2 regions of the Paenarthrobacter sp. TAF1 genome follow, and region 1 is predicted to be linked to the other one. Evidence: predicted binding sites of a transcription regulator. Region 1 holds the regulator's gene; the other holds the start of a gene.
The links. Region 1 encodes HrcA, which represses chaperone genes, less so after heat shock. Its sites were predicted from a motif close to TTNGCACTCGNNNNNNNCGAGTGCNAA; they were not measured.
Positions count from the first base shown of each region.

Region 2: a site for HrcA is predicted at 3,170-3,196, ahead of groL (chaperonin GroEL). Genes of this name have one in related genera too.

Region 1 is NZ_JBFRDO010000001.1:226,522-234,174, reverse strand. It holds gene lepA (translation elongation factor 4) at 1-1,333, shown strand, start outside; gene hemW (radical SAM family heme chaperone HemW) at 1,334-2,563, shown strand; gene AB4Y81_RS01055 (DUF4870 domain-containing protein) at 2,653-3,066, opposite strand; gene AB4Y81_RS01050 (DUF3097 domain-containing protein) at 3,196-4,047, opposite strand; gene hrcA (heat-inducible transcriptional repressor HrcA) at 4,280-5,287, shown strand; gene dnaJ (molecular chaperone DnaJ) at 5,338-6,465, shown strand; gene AB4Y81_RS01035 (16S rRNA (uracil(1498)-N(3))-methyltransferase) at 6,468-7,229, shown strand; gene AB4Y81_RS01030 (GerMN domain-containing protein) at 7,245-7,653, opposite strand, start outside.
Region 2 is NZ_JBFRDO010000017.1:61,463-69,115, forward strand. It holds gene AB4Y81_RS17940 (ribonuclease HI family protein) at 112-1,176, opposite strand; gene groL (chaperonin GroEL) at 1,361-2,986, opposite strand; gene AB4Y81_RS17950 (cold-shock protein) at 3,307-3,510, opposite strand; gene AB4Y81_RS17955 (LytR C-terminal domain-containing protein) at 3,679-4,299, opposite strand; gene AB4Y81_RS17960 (DUF3263 domain-containing protein) at 4,349-4,684, opposite strand; gene AB4Y81_RS17965 (uracil-DNA glycosylase) at 4,793-5,560, shown strand; gene AB4Y81_RS17970 (siderophore-interacting protein) at 5,698-6,537, shown strand; gene AB4Y81_RS17975 (threonine/serine ThrE exporter family protein) at 6,620-7,653, opposite strand, start outside.

The sequences.
Region 1 (7,653 bases):
GGTTTCCGGCAAGACGGGCGTGGGCGTCGAAGCGCTCCTGGACAAGATCGTCCGCGATTTGCCTTCCCCCGTAGGCGATCCTGACGCTCCCGCCCGGGCCATGATCTTCGACTCGGTCTATGACACCTACCGGGGCGTCGTGACTTATGTCCGTGTTGTGGATGGCATGCTGCATCCCCGCGAACGTATCCAGATGATGTCTACCCGTGCGACGCACGAGCTTCTCGAAATCGGTGTGAGTTCCCCGGAGCCCACGCCCTCGAAGGGCTTGGGCGTTGGCGAGGTGGGCTACCTGATCACCGGCGTGAAAGATGTCCGTCAGTCCAAGGTCGGCGACACCGTCACCAACCTGGCCAAGCCGGCGTCGGAATCCCTCAGCGGTTACGCAGATGCCAAGCCGATGGTCTTCTCGGGCCTGTACCCCTTGGATGGCACGGATTATCCGGTCCTTCGCGATGCGCTCGAAAAGCTCATGCTCAACGACGCCGCCCTGGTGTACGAGCCCGAGACCTCCGCTGCGCTGGGCTTCGGTTTCCGTGTGGGCTTCCTGGGGCTTCTGCACCTTGAAATCACGCGTGAGCGCCTCGAGCGTGAATACAACCTGGACCTCATTTCCACTGCTCCGAACGTGGAGTACGAGGTTACTCTGGAAGACAAGCGCGTCGTCCACGTCACCAACCCCAGCGAGTACCCCACAGGCAAGATCTCCGAGGTCCGCGAGCCGATGGTCTCTGCCACGGTCCTGGCGCCCAACGAGTTCGTTGGCGCAATCATGGAACTGTGCCAGAGCCGCCGCGGCCAGATGAAGGGCATGGATTACCTGTCCGAGGACCGCGTGGAGCTCCGATACTGGATCCCGCTGGCCGAGATCGTGTTCGACTTCTTCGACCTCCTGAAGTCCAAGACCCGCGGTTACGCCTCGCTGGACTGGAAGGCCGACGGCGAACAGGTCGCCGACCTCGTCAAGGTCGACATCCTGCTACAAGGTGAACAAGTGGATGCGTTCAGCGCCATCACCCACCGCGACAAGGCCTACGCCTACGGTGTGATGATGACCGGAAAGCTCCGCGAGCTTATTCCCAGGCAGCAGTTCGAAGTGCCCATCCAGGCAGCCATTGGCTCCCGCATCATCGCCCGTGAGAGCATCCGTGCCATCCGCAAGGACGTTCTTGCCAAGTGCTACGGCGGTGACATCACGCGTAAGCGCAAGCTGCTCGAAAAGCAAAAAGAAGGCAAGAAGCGCATGAAGATGGTGGGCCGCGTTGAGGTTCCCCAGGAGGCCTTCATCGCAGCACTGACGACCGACGAGTCCAAGGACAAGGCCAAGAAGTAAATGCCCAGCGTCCTTCCTTTGGGCGATCCGGCACCTGCGGATGGATTATTGCCACCGCAGGTGCTGGACGGCGTCGAGCAACGCAAATTCGGGCTCTACGTGCACATTCCGTTTTGTGCCGTACGGTGTGGCTATTGCGATTTCAACACGTATACCGCCACGGAGCTCGGCGGGGGAGCGTCGCAGGATGCCTATGCTTCCACGGCTGTTTCCGAAGTCGCTTTCGCGGCGACGGCCCTTGAGGCCTCTGGCCTTCCGCATCGTCCACTAAGCACAGTATTTTTTGGTGGCGGTACGCCCACGCTCCTGCCTGCGGAGGATCTCGCAGAGATCCTGCGCGCCGCCGTCGGCTACTGGGGCTTGGAGCCCGGCGCTGAGGTGACCACCGAGGCCAATCCCGACTCTGTAACACCCGAATCCTTGAAGGTGCTTGCGGACGCGGGCTTCACCCGCGTGTCCTTCGGCATGCAGTCTGCGGTTCCGCACGTGCTGAAAGTGCTGGACCGCACCCACACTCCCAGCCGGGTGCCGCTGGTGGTGCAATGGGCCCGCGAAGCAGGCCTCTCCGTCAGCCTGGACCTTATCTACGGGACACCAGGGGAGTCCATGGAGGACTGGGAGTTCTCACTCAAGACGGCGCTCTCGTACGGGCCGGACCACATCAGCGCCTACGCATTGATAGTCGAGGATGGCACCAAACTTGCCGCGCAGATCAAGCGTGGCCAGGTGCCCGGAATCGACGACGACGACCACGCCGCAAAGTATGAACTGGCGGACAAGATGATCTCCTCGGCCGGCTTGAACTGGTACGAAGTCAGCAACTGGTCGAGGACTCCGGATCAGGCGTGCAAGCACAACCTCGCGTATTGGCGCGGAGACGATTGGTGGGGAATCGGCCCCGGCGCGCACTCACACGTGGGCGGTGTCCGGTGGTGGAACGTCAAACACCCCACGGCCTACGCATCACGATTGGGGTCAGGGACCTCACCTGCCGCAGGGCGCGAAACCCTCGACGCCGGCACCCGGGAAGTCGAGCGGATCATGCTGGAGGCGCGGCTCGGAACGGGCCTTGCCGTAGATGCCCTGGATGCGATTGGGCGCCACGCGATGGCGGGCCTCATTGCTGACGAACTGGTTGATCCGGTTCAGGCATTCAAGGGACGACTGGTTCTTACCCTTAAGGGCAGGTTGCTCGCAGATGCCGTAGTCCGCAGGATCCTGCCGGACTGACCTTCGCCTGGGACTGACAGCCCGGTACCGTACCCCCCGGACCCCCCGGACCCCCCGGACCCCCCGGATTCATCGGGCGGATCGGGGTCCTACTTGATCCAGCGCAGGTTGAAACGGTAGCGGTGGGGCTGGCCGTGGTTGACCCGGATGCCCGCTGAAACAGAGAAGCACGTCAGTGCCACCCAGATACCCGTGGCAATGACGGCAAAAATGTTTCCCACCACCGGCAGCAGGACAAGGATGTTGGCCAAGACGGCGGCAATGGTGGGAGGCAACGTGAAATTCAGTGCCTCCTTGGATTCCTGCGCTGTGAACGGCCCGCGGTCGCGGAAAATCAGGTAGATCAGGAGAGCCGGCAAGCATCCAAGGATGCCGCCGAAGTGGGCCAAAGTGGCCCACTGCCTGTCCTCGCTGGCTGTCAACGGGAGTGCGTTGGCAGGGGCGCCATGGTACTGGGGCCGGCCTGCGGCGCTGCCCGGTTCTTCAGGAGCGTTATCTGCCACGGTGTCTTCCCTTTGCCTTAAATGCTTTAAAGATGCTGCTGTGTTGCTGTCCAAGAATACCGGGCCGCGCGTCCTTCCCGGGACCAACGCCCCGGAAGCATGCCGGATCCTGATGATCCGGACCGTGGACTACGGGACGGTGAGGAAGTCGATGACTTCTTCCACACGCCCCAACAACGATGCCTCAAGGTCCGCATAGCTGTGCACTGCGCCCAGCAGGCGCTGCCAGCCCAGCCCGATGTCCTCCGCTGTTTCGTGGGGCCAACCGAAGGCCGTGAGAATCCCGGTCTTCCAATCAGTGCCGCGGGCAACGGCGGGCCATTGCTCGATGCCCAGGACCTTCGGCCGGATGGCCTGCCACACGTCCACATAAGGGTGGCCCACGATCAGGACGTTGCCTGCAGCGCCGGGGACAGTCATGGCCTCGGCTGCGATCCGGGACTCCTTTGAGCCCGCCACGAGGTGGTCCACCAGGATGCCAAGGCGGCGGCCGGGACCGGGTCGGAAGTCGGCAATGGCGGACTTGAGGTCGTCCACGCCGTGGAGCGGTTCCACCACAATTCCTTCAACACGGAGGTCGTCACCCCAGACTTTCTCCACGAGTTCAGCGTCGTGCTTGCCCTCCACCCAGATGCGGCTGGCCTTCGCGACCTGCGCCCGTTGCCCCTGGACCTTTACCGAACCCGAGGCCGTGCGATTCGCCTGAACCGCTGAAGCGGGCCGGCGAGGGGCCGGAGGCATCAACCTGATCGCTTGTCCTTCGAGAAGGAATCCGTACCCGAGTTGGAACGACTTCGTTTTACCGCGCCTGTCCTCGAGCGACACGATGTGCATGCCACCGGTCTTTTCCACCCGGGTGACTTCGCCCACCCATCCTGACTGGACGTCTTCGAGGACCATGCCGCGTTGCACCGGCACCTCAGGGAGCTGGCGTTTGGCTGGAGCGGTCAGGTCCTGCGGGCCCCAATTGTCGAAAGCCAAGGAATTCCTACCTCTGTGGTGATGTGAAAGGGGACAGGGGCGGGTTGCCGTCAGCCGGTATCGGGACGCCGCCCTGGATGCAGTCCTCGGACGGTTTCAATGCTAACAACGTGGTGGCTCATACTAGACTTGTTAGCACTTGGGCATGTTGAGTGCTAAGTGTGCGGTGATCCATTGGAGGTCCCGCGGGGACCGGTCCCATGGACCATGGCAGTCGTCAGGAGGTGTAGCAATGAGTGAGCCACGCAAATTGGAAGTGCTGCGTGCCATCGTTGAGGATTACGTGCATTCCCGGGAGCCGGTGGGATCGAAAGCCCTCGTTGAGCGTCATCACCTGGGTGTTTCCAGTGCCACCATCCGCAATGACATGGCTGTCCTGGAAGAAGAAGGTCTTATTGCCGCCCCGCATACCAGCGCCGGCCGAATCCCCACTGACAAGGGCTATCGCCTGTTCGTTGACCGCATCTCCCAGGTCAAGCCGTTGTCCGCCGCCGAGCGTCGGGCAATTCACTCGCTGCTTGAAGGACCCGACGACGTCGATGACATTCTTGAGCGCACAGTACGGCTCCTTTCCCAGCTGACCAACCAGGTCGCCGTCGTGCAGTATCCCCACTCGCACCGCGCATTGGTCCGCCACGCGGAGTTCGTTCTGCTGGCCCCCAAACAGGTGCTGGTGGTCCTCATTGCGGACACCGGGAGCGTCGTGCAAAAAGTCATCGACGCCGGTTCGGACGTGGGGAACGAGGCTTTGATGTTGTTGCGGTCACGATTCCTTGGCAGCATCGCCGGCACCCAGCTGGCACTCCTGCCGCAGGTGTTACCGTCGGTGGTGGCCCTTTGCCCGCCGGATCTTCGTGCCCTCGCCCAAAGGCTGGCCACTGGCTTGGAATCCCTGAGCGACACCAGCCGTGAGGAACGCATTCTGATGGCCGGTACGGCCAACCTCGCACGTTCCAACGTTGACTTCCCGCTAAGCATCGGTCCCGTGCTTGAGGCCCTTGAGGAACAAGTTGTCATGCTCCGGTTGTTGTCGGACATGGGAGACGATCCCCGGGGCGTGACAGTCAGCATTGGCCGGGAGAATCCGTACGACGGCCTGGCCGAGGCCTCTGTAGTGGCCACCGGCTACGGTTCCGGCGCCAAGGTGGGAATCCTTGGACCGACCCGCATGGACTATCCCACCACCATGGCAGCAGTTCGTGCCGTGGCCCGTTACCTTTCCCGCATTCTCGGCGGCTGAACACCGGCCCGGGAAAACATCCGCAGTACAACCAGGAAGAGATACCGACTTTGAGCAGCCACTATGACGTTTTGGGAGTCTCGCCGGAAGCCACCGGGGAAGAGATCAAAAAGGCGTACCGCAAGTTGGCGCGGAAACTCCACCCGGACGTAAACCCGGGTGAAGATGTCGCGGAGCAGTTCAAGGCCGTGACGCACGCTTACGAAGTGTTGTCAGATCCCCAGAAGCGCCGCGTCTACGATGCCACGGGCAACGAGAACGGCACTGATAACGGCTTCGGCGGCGGCTACGCCGGCCAGGGCTTCGCCTTCCAGGACATCTTCGACACTTTCTTTGGCGGCGGCGGTGGACACGGAGGGCCCGCCTCCCGTGTACGACGTGGCCAGGACGCCCTTATCAGCGTTCGGATCGACCTCAAGGATGCCGTGTTCGGCGTCAACAAGAAGCTTGAAGTGGACACAGCCGTGGTCTGCCCCACCTGCGACGGCAGCTGCTGCCGCCCGGGCACCCACCCTGAACGCTGCGACATTTGTGGTGGCAGCGGCCAGGTTCAGCGCGCCGTCCGCTCCATTCTGGGGCAGGTCATGACCACCGCCCCCTGTGGTTCCTGTGAAGGCTTCGGCACCGTCATCAAGGATCCCTGCAACGAATGCAACGGCCAGGGACGCATCAGGAGCCGCCGTTCGCTCACCATCAAGGTTCCCGCCGGCGTCGCTACCGGTACGCGAATCCAGCTGTCCGGCCAGGGCGAAGCAGGACCTGCAGGTGGTCCGGCCGGTGATCTGTACGTGGAGATCCGCGTCAACAACGATTCCACGTTCGTACGCGAAGGCGACGACCTCCACGCCACCCTCAGCGTGCCCATGACGGCTGCTGCCTTGGGGACCGACGTGCAGCTTGAGACGTTCGACGGCGCACAGGACATCGAAGTGAAGGCAGGCACGCAGTCCGGAGAGGTCATCACCCTTCGTGGCCTCGGCGTAACGCACCTGCGGGGCTACGGCCGCGGCGATCTCAAGGTTCACCTGCATGTGGAAACACCTACCAAACTGGACCATGCACAGGAAGAACTCCTCCAGCAGCTTGCCAAGCTCCGCGGCGAGCAGTTCACCGAAGGAAAACTGGTGGCCAGTGGTGGCATGTTCGCAAAGCTCCGGGACAAGCTCGGTAACCTGTAGCGGTGAGCAACCCCGTTTTCTTTACACCGGCCGGCAGCCTCAGCCACGTAGCGCCCGGTACTGATTTTGTCCTGGAGGGTCCGGAGGCCCGCCACGCAGTGACGGTGAAGCGCTTGGCCGTCGGTGAGTCCGTTGACATCGCCGACGGCGCAGGTGCCCGTCTCACTGGAGTGGTCGCCGAAGCGGCGCCCGGTGCCCTGACGGTGACCGCCACCGACATCGTCTTCGAAGCCCAGCCGGACGTTCGATTGGTACTGGTTCAGGCGTTGGCCAAGGGTGATCGCGACGAGCTCGCAATCGAGACGGCAACGGAACTGGGCATTGATGCCGTGATTCCCTGGCAGTCGGAGCGATCCATCGTGCGCTGGAAGGCGGAGCGGGCAGCCAAGGCGCATGCGAAATGGGAGTCAGTGGTCACCGCGGCTGCAAAACAGGCGCGCAGGGCCTGGGTACCTCCAATCCGCCCGATCGTCGACTCCAGCGGTTTGGTGAAAGCCGTTGCCGAGGCCGATTTGGCCGTCATTCTTCACGAGGACGCCAAAAACCCTCTGCGGGAGGTCCTGGAGAGGCTGGATGTCAACGGTGCTTCGCCCAGTGAGGTTCTGTTGATCGTGGGGCCTGAGGGCGGGATTTCGCCGCGTGAAGTGACACGGCTTAGCGATGCAGGGGCCGTGACGGCCCTCCTGGGTCACCATGTCCTGCGGTCGTCGACGGCGGGACCCGCCGCCGTCGTCCTGGCCAGCGACGTCCTCGGTCGCTGGTAGCCGGCGAACGTCGAATCAGGCCACGGTGAACAACCGGGTGTCCGTGCTCGATTCTATGGCCTTGCCGGCATCGTCGACCTCGGTTACCCGCAATTCATATTTTCCGGGTTTCAGTGTCGCGCCGAAGCTGAACAGACCATACTGCCCGGGTTCGCCGGTTGCTTTGGTCTGGCCCGTGAGCAGGCTCGACTTCTCACCCTTGCCGTTGTCCTGAAGGAGCTGCCAGCTGATGGGCCGTGAATTGTCCGTGGTGCGCCCGTTGAACTTGATCAAACCAGGGGGCAGGGACACGTCCTCCTGCGGATCGATGATCCACAGCGGCGCCACCAAGGAAGCATCACGCGTCATGGGTTCGCCAAGTTTCACTTGGCCGAAGGCCATGTAGTCCTTGTGCCCGTCAACGAGAATGACCACTTGGATCTGC
Region 2 (7,653 bases), on a different contig from region 1:
AACGTCCCGATCCAGGACGCTTCGAACTCCTGCGGGGCCGTTGAACTCCTGCAGGGCCGGCTGTCTTCCCCCTGTGCATCCGGCCCTGCAGGTTATACCGGGCTGTCTCAGCTACTGTTTTTCGAGCGTGCCCTGGTGGAACCGCAGCCGCCATTGGCCCCGGTCGAGCGTCCAGACGGAGCTGCGGAGCGCTGAACCGGAATGGCTGAAACTGCGGTAAGTCAGCAGGATGGTGTTTTCGCTGAGCCGGTCCGCGCTCAGGAGCTCCAGTTCCGTTGCCTCTCCCGGGTCTTCTTCCAGGGCCATCATCATGGCATCGCGGGTCCAGTAGCGTCCCGAGCTGCCGATCTCGGCGAAGTCCGGGTGAAGGAGAACTCCGATCCTTCCGATGTCGGCCCTGACGTCCGGCCTGAGCAGTTCGCGTTCCAAGGCAAGGACGGTGTCCTCAGCCGAGAGCTCGGGCGCTGAAGTGTCATCTCCCAGTTCGCTGAACAGGTCGGGCTGGCCGAAAAGGCCCGCCTCGCCAAACAGGGTGGGCTCGAAATGTGGCCGGATGCTCCGGTCAGGACGCGCGGACGCCGGAAGTGCATTCGAGCCGGACACAGAAGCGACCCCGGAGGCCACGGCAACGGGCTCGGACCGGACCGGTACCTCCGATACCGTCGTCGCTGCCGGGGATCCCTCGCCGGCAGCGGTTGCCTTCTCCTGGGCTCCAGGGAAGCCGGGGCCACTGCGCGGCGCTATGCCCTGCTGATAAGCCGTGGCCACCGCGCGTGCGCGCTCGTCCGCTGCCTCATTGAGGTCATGGCCGGCATGGCCCTTGACCCACTCAAACGTGTACTTGCGTCCCGCGATCGCTTGGTCGATCTCTTTGAGGAGGTCCACATTCAAGACGGGCTTCCCATCGGCCTTCCGCCAACCCTTTCGCTTCCAGCCCGGCATCCACTTGGTTATGCAATTGATGACGTATTGGCTGTCGCAAAGGATCAGCAGTTCTTCGTGAGGTACGTGGGCCGTTGACCGGAAAAGGTCAAGCACAGCCATCAATTCACCCTGGTTGTTGGTGCCGTGCGGCCACCCTCCCGCGCGCCAACAGGAGTCATCAACGTACCAGGCCCAGCCGGCCGGTCCAGGATTACCGAGGGCAGACCCATCGGCGGCAGCAATAATCGTCATGCATTAATCCTGCCAGACCGCACCGACACTTAAACGCGCCCGCGCCCCGGCAGCCAGCAGCCAGCAGCAGCAGGCTCCAAAAGACCTGGCCGCGGACGCACAACGGCGGCCCCCACCGGAGTGGGGACCGCCGTCGCGTGTTTTCAAGCGTGAGCCTGGCGCTGTATCGCTACAGCTGTGGGGCTTAGAAGCCGCCCATGCCGCCCATGTCGTCGCCGCCGGGAGCCGGAGCGTTCTTCTCGGGCTTGTCTGCAACAACAGCTTCGGTGGTCAGGAAGAGACCAGCGATGGAAGCAGCGTTCTGAAGAGCCGAGCGGGTGACCTTTACGGGGTCGTTGACGCCGGCAGCCAGAAGGTCTTCGTAGACGCCCGTGGCAGCGTTCAGGCCGTGGCCGGAAGGCAGGCCGCGAACCTTGTCCACCACAACGCCCGGCTCCAGGCCGGCGTTGAAAGCGATCTGCTTCAGCGGTGCGTCGATGGCAACCTTGACGATGTTGGCACCCGTTGCCTCGTCACCCTGCAGGGTGAGGTTGGCGAATGCCTTGGCGCCTGCCTGGATGAGGGCAACGCCACCACCGGCAACGATGCCTTCTTCAACAGCAGCCTTCGCGTTGCGGACTGCGTCCTCGATGCGGTGCTTGCGTTCCTTGAGCTCAACTTCGGTGGCGGCACCGGCCTTGATGACTGCAACGCCGCCGGCCAGCTTGGCCAGGCGTTCCTGCAGCTTCTCGCGGTCGTAGTCGGAGTCGGAGTTCTCGATCTCGGCGCGGATCTGGGCCACGCGGCCTGCGATTGCGTCAGCGTCGCCGGCACCTTCAACGATGGTGGTCTCGTCCTTGGTGACAACAACCTTGCGGGCGGTGCCGAGGAGGTCCAGGCCGGCGTTTTCGAGCTTGAGGCCAACTTCTTCGGAGATGACCTGGCCACCGGTGAGGATGGCGATGTCGGCCAGCTGGGCCTTGCGGCGGTCACCGAAGCCCGGAGCCTTGACGGCAACAGACTTGAAGGTGCCACGGATCTTGTTGACGATCAGGGTGGCCAGGGCCTCGCCCTCGATGTCTTCGGCGATGATCAGCAGCGGCTTGTTGGACTGCATGACCTTCTCCAGAACCGTGACGAGTTCCTTCACGTTGGAGATCTTGGAGTTGACGATCAGGATGTACGGGTCTTCGAGGACCGTTTCCTGGCGTTCTGCGTCCGTGACGAAGTAAGCGGAGATGTAGCCCTTGTCGAAGCGCATGCCTTCGGTGAGCTCGAGTTCCAGGCCGAAGGTGTTGGACTCTTCAACCGTGATGACGCCTTCCTTGCCCACCTTGTCCAGGGCTTCGGCGATCAGGCTGCCGATTTCCGGGTCACCGGCGGAGATGGAAGCCGTAGCTGCGATCTCTTCCTTGGTTTCGATTTCCTTGGCGGAGGCCAGCAGTTCGCTGATGACTGCCTCAACAGCCTTCTCGATACCGCGCTTGAGGGACAGCGGGTCGGCGCCTGCGGCAACGTTGCGCAGGCCTTCCTTCACCAGTGCCTGGGCGAGGACGGTTGCAGTGGTGGTACCGTCGCCAGCGACGTCATCCGTCTTCTTGGCAACTTCCTTGACCAGTTCTGCACCGATCTTCTCGTAAGGATCGTCCAGCTCGATCTCCTTGGCGATGGAAACGCCATCGTTGGTGATCGTGGGGGCGCCCCACTTCTTTTCGAGGACGACGTTGCGTCCACGCGGGCCGAGGGTGACCTTGACGGCGTCTGCGAGGATGTTCAGGCCCCGCTCGAGGCCGCGGCGTGCCTCTTCATCAAATGCAATGATCTTGGCCATAACGGCGGTAGTCCTTTCGGGACAGTCGTTAAGAAGGTACCTGTCAGATGGGGTGCCCGCGACGGACGGTCCTTCACGTGCGGCCTCTGTATGCCCCGCGTTCCGAACCTCACCCCACCAAGGTGTTTCTTGATCTCCCAGCGATCCCACCACTGTCCGCCACCGGGGAAACCCGGGCCGGATTTAGCAGTCGAACCGCAGGAGTGCTAAATCAATAATTAGCACTCGACCGGGGAGAGTGCAAGCAGAGCCTCCGCTTTTCGCAGTAAAAACACGGGTTTCAGCCGATAGCTGATGGCGATGCGGGACAACCCTGAAAGTCAGGCGACGCGAACACCCTCGGCCTGCGGTCCCTTCTGGCCCTCCCCCAGTTCGAACTCCACCCTCTGGCCCTCCTCGAGGGCACGGAAGCCATCCATCTGGATAGCCGACCAGTGCACGAAGACGTCGTCGCCGGACTCATCCACAGTGATGAATCCGTAGCCCTTTTCGGCGTTGAACCATTTGACGGTTCCCAATGCCATGATGCCCACACTTTCGCAGTAGCCAAGACCGATTGCCGGGATCTCCGGACCGGAATTAGTCCACTGTAACCACAGTCACTCCGCCGGCGCTGCCCCCAATGGGCGGGGTGCTGGTTTTGTTATTGAGGCTTAACCGAGTTGGCCGTTTTGGGCCGTGGAGCCGCGCCGTTACTGGTAGCCGGGTCCCGCTACGACAACCAGCGGCTGCTGCACATCCGGGGTCTCAATGATCGTCTGGATGCCCAGGAGGGTTCCCAAGGCCTCTGCATTGGCCTTCTGCGCCGGAGCGTTGTAGAAGATCACCGAAGTCTGCTGGGGAATGCCGCCCCAGTTGGCTACCGTGCTGAGCGTCCAGCCACCGCCCTGCACCAGGCCTGCAACCCTGCCCGCCAAGCCGGCAGTACCTGCCCCGTTGTAAACCGCCACCGGAACGCTCTTGTCCACCGGCGCCGATGACGGCGTCGCTGACGAAGTGCTCGACGGCGTCGGCTGGGTGCTCGGTTCGCTGGAAGCGGGCGGGGCGCTGCTCGATTCGGAAGGCGCAGCGGACGGCGAGGTGGACGTTTGCTGGGGTACCGGCGTCGAGACGTTTGACGACGCGCTGGGCGCGACAAGCCCAAGGTTCGGCAGGATGAGGAACGCTACGAGGCCGAGCACCAGAGCCACAGCTCCAACAGTCAGAACCGGCCACAAGGTGGGACGCGCGATGTCCTGGCCGTCGCGATGAACGCCCTGCCGGGAGGTGTTCTGTGGGACCTGGTCGAATTCGTCCCTGGCATATTTGGTCATGGTGAAGCGTTGTCCTTGCTGGTTGCTGCTGACAGATCAGCCTGGCGATTTACGCGTCCGACCCCAAGCGCCGCGCTGTCCGCGCGCGTTGGCGGGACGTACGTAGTCTACGCAATCTCTTGACGAGCATGGGGTCGTGGGCCAGCGCGTCCTCGGTGTCGATCAGTGCATTCAGGATCTGGTAATAGTGGGTGGCAGAGAGGTCGAAGAGCTCCCGGATAGCCTGTTCTTTCGCGCCGGCATACTTCCACCACTGCCGTTCCAGCGCCAACATCTGCTGATCACGCTCACTCAATGGGGAGTCGCTTCGGGTACCGGCCGTGAGATCTTCCAAGGCCAACCCGTCGGCCTGCGGCGCCATTGGTTCCGGTGCTGGTTCTGCCACGGCACACTCCTTCGACGCTTGTTGGGGAAAATGTCCTACCCCCATGTTACGGGCGAATAACATCACTGTCATTCGCCCGACCTCCGCCATACGGGAGACAATGGCCGGGTGACTGGCGAGGATGCTCTCTTTGATCTTGAACCTGCGGGCCCGGAGGACGCGGACTTGGCTGCGCTGCTTGACCGTCCGATTGAGGAGCTGATGGCTCCCGACTGGGCCGATGCCCTGCGTCCGGTCGAAGGCCAACTGCGCGATGCCCTGTCCTTTGCCGCCCGGCGTGCCAACGACGGCAAACAGATCCTCCCCGCCTCCGGGAACATCCTCCGGGCGTTCCAGCAACCCTTGTCCGACGTCAAAGTCCTCCTCCTGGGCCAGGATCCCTATCCGACACCGGGACACGCCGTGGGACTCTCCTTCTCCGTCTCGCGCGAAACACGGCCCATCCCCCGCAGCCTTGCCAACATTTACCGAGAGCTTCATGACGACCTCGGCCTCCCACCCCGCGTCCATGGCGATCTCAGCGCATGGACGGAGCAAGGCGTCCTCCTCTTGAACCGCGTCCTCACGGTCGAGGCCCGCAATGCCGGCGCCCACCGCGGGAAAGGATGGGAGGCCATCACGACGGCGGCAGTCACCGCCGTCGCACAGCGGACGGACGGTGCGGGACGGCAGAAGCCGCTGGTCGCAATCCTGTGGGGCAAAGACGCCGAAAGTGTCGTGCCGCTGCTGGAGGGGGCGCCGTCGGTGGTCTCCGTCCATCCAAGCCCGCTCTCGGCGTCCCGGGGCTTCTTCGGTTCCAAACCCTTCAGCAGGACCAACGCATTGTTGGTCGAACAAGGCGCGGAACCTGTCGACTGGGAACTCCCGGTCCTGTAGGACCTGAGGAAGCGTCCGGCCCAAGCACGCCGAATGTGAGGAAGCGTTTGGCCCCAGCACGCGGAACGTGAGGGAGGGTTTGTAACCTTCGACTCATACCCGGCCGGGGCCCAGTCGATTAGCTTAGGCTTACCTATATGACTGCTCTCCCCGTCACCTCGTCCGCCACACGCAAAAGCCGTCCGCAGGTCAACCTGACCGTCTTGCGGAACGAGCGCCTTTCACCCCACATGGTGCGGATCGTGGCCGGCGGTCCGGGGTTCAACGACTACGTCAACAACGACTACGTGGACCGCTACGTCAAGATCGTCTTCCCGCAGGACGGCATCGACTACGAGCAGCCCCTGGACTTGTGGGCCATCCGCGAGACCATGCCACGCGAACAGTGGCCGCATACCCGGACCTACACCATCCGCTGGGTGGACCTGGAGGCACAGGAACTGGCCATCGACTTCGTGGTGCACGGGGATGAAGGCCTTGCAGGTCCTTGGGCGGCCAAGGCCAGGCCCGGGGATTCGCTGATTTTCACTGGTCCGGGCGGCGGCTACAACCCATCCCCCGACGCCGACTGGTACCTGTTTGCCGGAGATGACGCAGCGATCCCTGCGATCGCCGCATGCATTGAGGCCCTGGACGCCGACGCCCGGGGAACCGCCTACCTCGAGGTGGACAGCGAAGCCGACATTCTTCCCCTCGCAGCGCCCCAAGGCGTCGAACTGCACTGGCTGCTGCGCAAGGGCACGCCGGCCGGCTCCAGCGCCCTACTTCTGGACGCCCTGCGCAGCACCGAATGGCTGCCGGGCCGCGTCGACGTCTTCGCGCACGGCGAGCGGGGGTACATGAAGGGCCTCAGGGAGATCTTCTTCGTCCAGCGCGGCCTGGAGCGTTCGCAGGTTTCGTTGTCCGGGTACTGGGCCCTGGGCCGTGTGGAGGAAGTCTTCCAGGCGGAGAAGAAGCTTCCCGTCGGCCAGATCTAGCTGACTTTTTGTACAGATATTGCCCCTAAAAAGACCTCTTAGGGGCAATATCTGTACAAAAACTCCAGAGGGGGGAGGCGGCCTAGCGCCGGCGCACCCGGCGGCGTTCGTTGCTGGAAAGACCCTTGGTCAGCGGCCTGGCGAGGTTGTCGCCGAGCACGATTCCAGCGGCTACCCCGAGTACGATCGCGCCTGCATTCAGCATTCCGCCCGCACCCAGCAGGATGTTGCCGCCCTCAACGGTCAAGGCATACATTGACCGGAAAATGGTGAGCCCCGGCAGCAGGATGAGCGCGGCCGGAACAGCCACCACCAACTGCGGGGCGCCCAGCTTCAGAGCCACCACACGCGCCAGGAGGCCGATGGCCACCGCCGCAACGGCGGGTGACAAACGTTCGCCCAAGCCGGCCTGGCCAACCCCCCACAAAACGAAGAAACCTACCAAGCCGACTGCCGCCGTCGGAATCAACAACCGCATCTGGGTCTGTTCCGTCACGCCGATCGCCACCACCGCGACGGCGATCAGGACGGCCTGTCCCCACAAGGGGTACGCGTCAGGGAATGTCTGGGTGACGTCCAGGACGACACTGCCCATCAGTGTCCCGACCACCACGGCCACGCCAATTCCCGCCACGATCGCGCCAAAGGTCAGCAACGTGGAGAGGAACCGGCCTGCGGCAGTAACCGGGAAGCCGTTGATGGCATCCTGCACCGAGGACACCAGCCGGCCCGTGGGAAGGAGCAGCAGGATTCCACCGGCCACCACAATGGATGGCGCGATCTCCACCCCCGCCCAACGGAGCATCAGGGCAACGAACGTGACCAGGAAGGCGCAGGCCATGGTGTTGAAGAAGTCCGCCGTCCGCCATCTAACAAGCTGGCGGGACAGCAGGCTGATGAGGATGTTGGAACCGAAAGCCACCGCCGAGGCACCAATGCCGCCACCCAACACACCCACAAAGACTGCGGCGAAGATACCGAAGGCGATCGTCACCATCCACCGGGGGAAGGGTTTGGCACTGCGGATGATGCCGTTCAGCCGGCGAACGGCTTCGTCACGGCCAACTCCCCCGGCCACGATGTCGGTGACCAGTTGATGGACCTGAGCCAATCCGG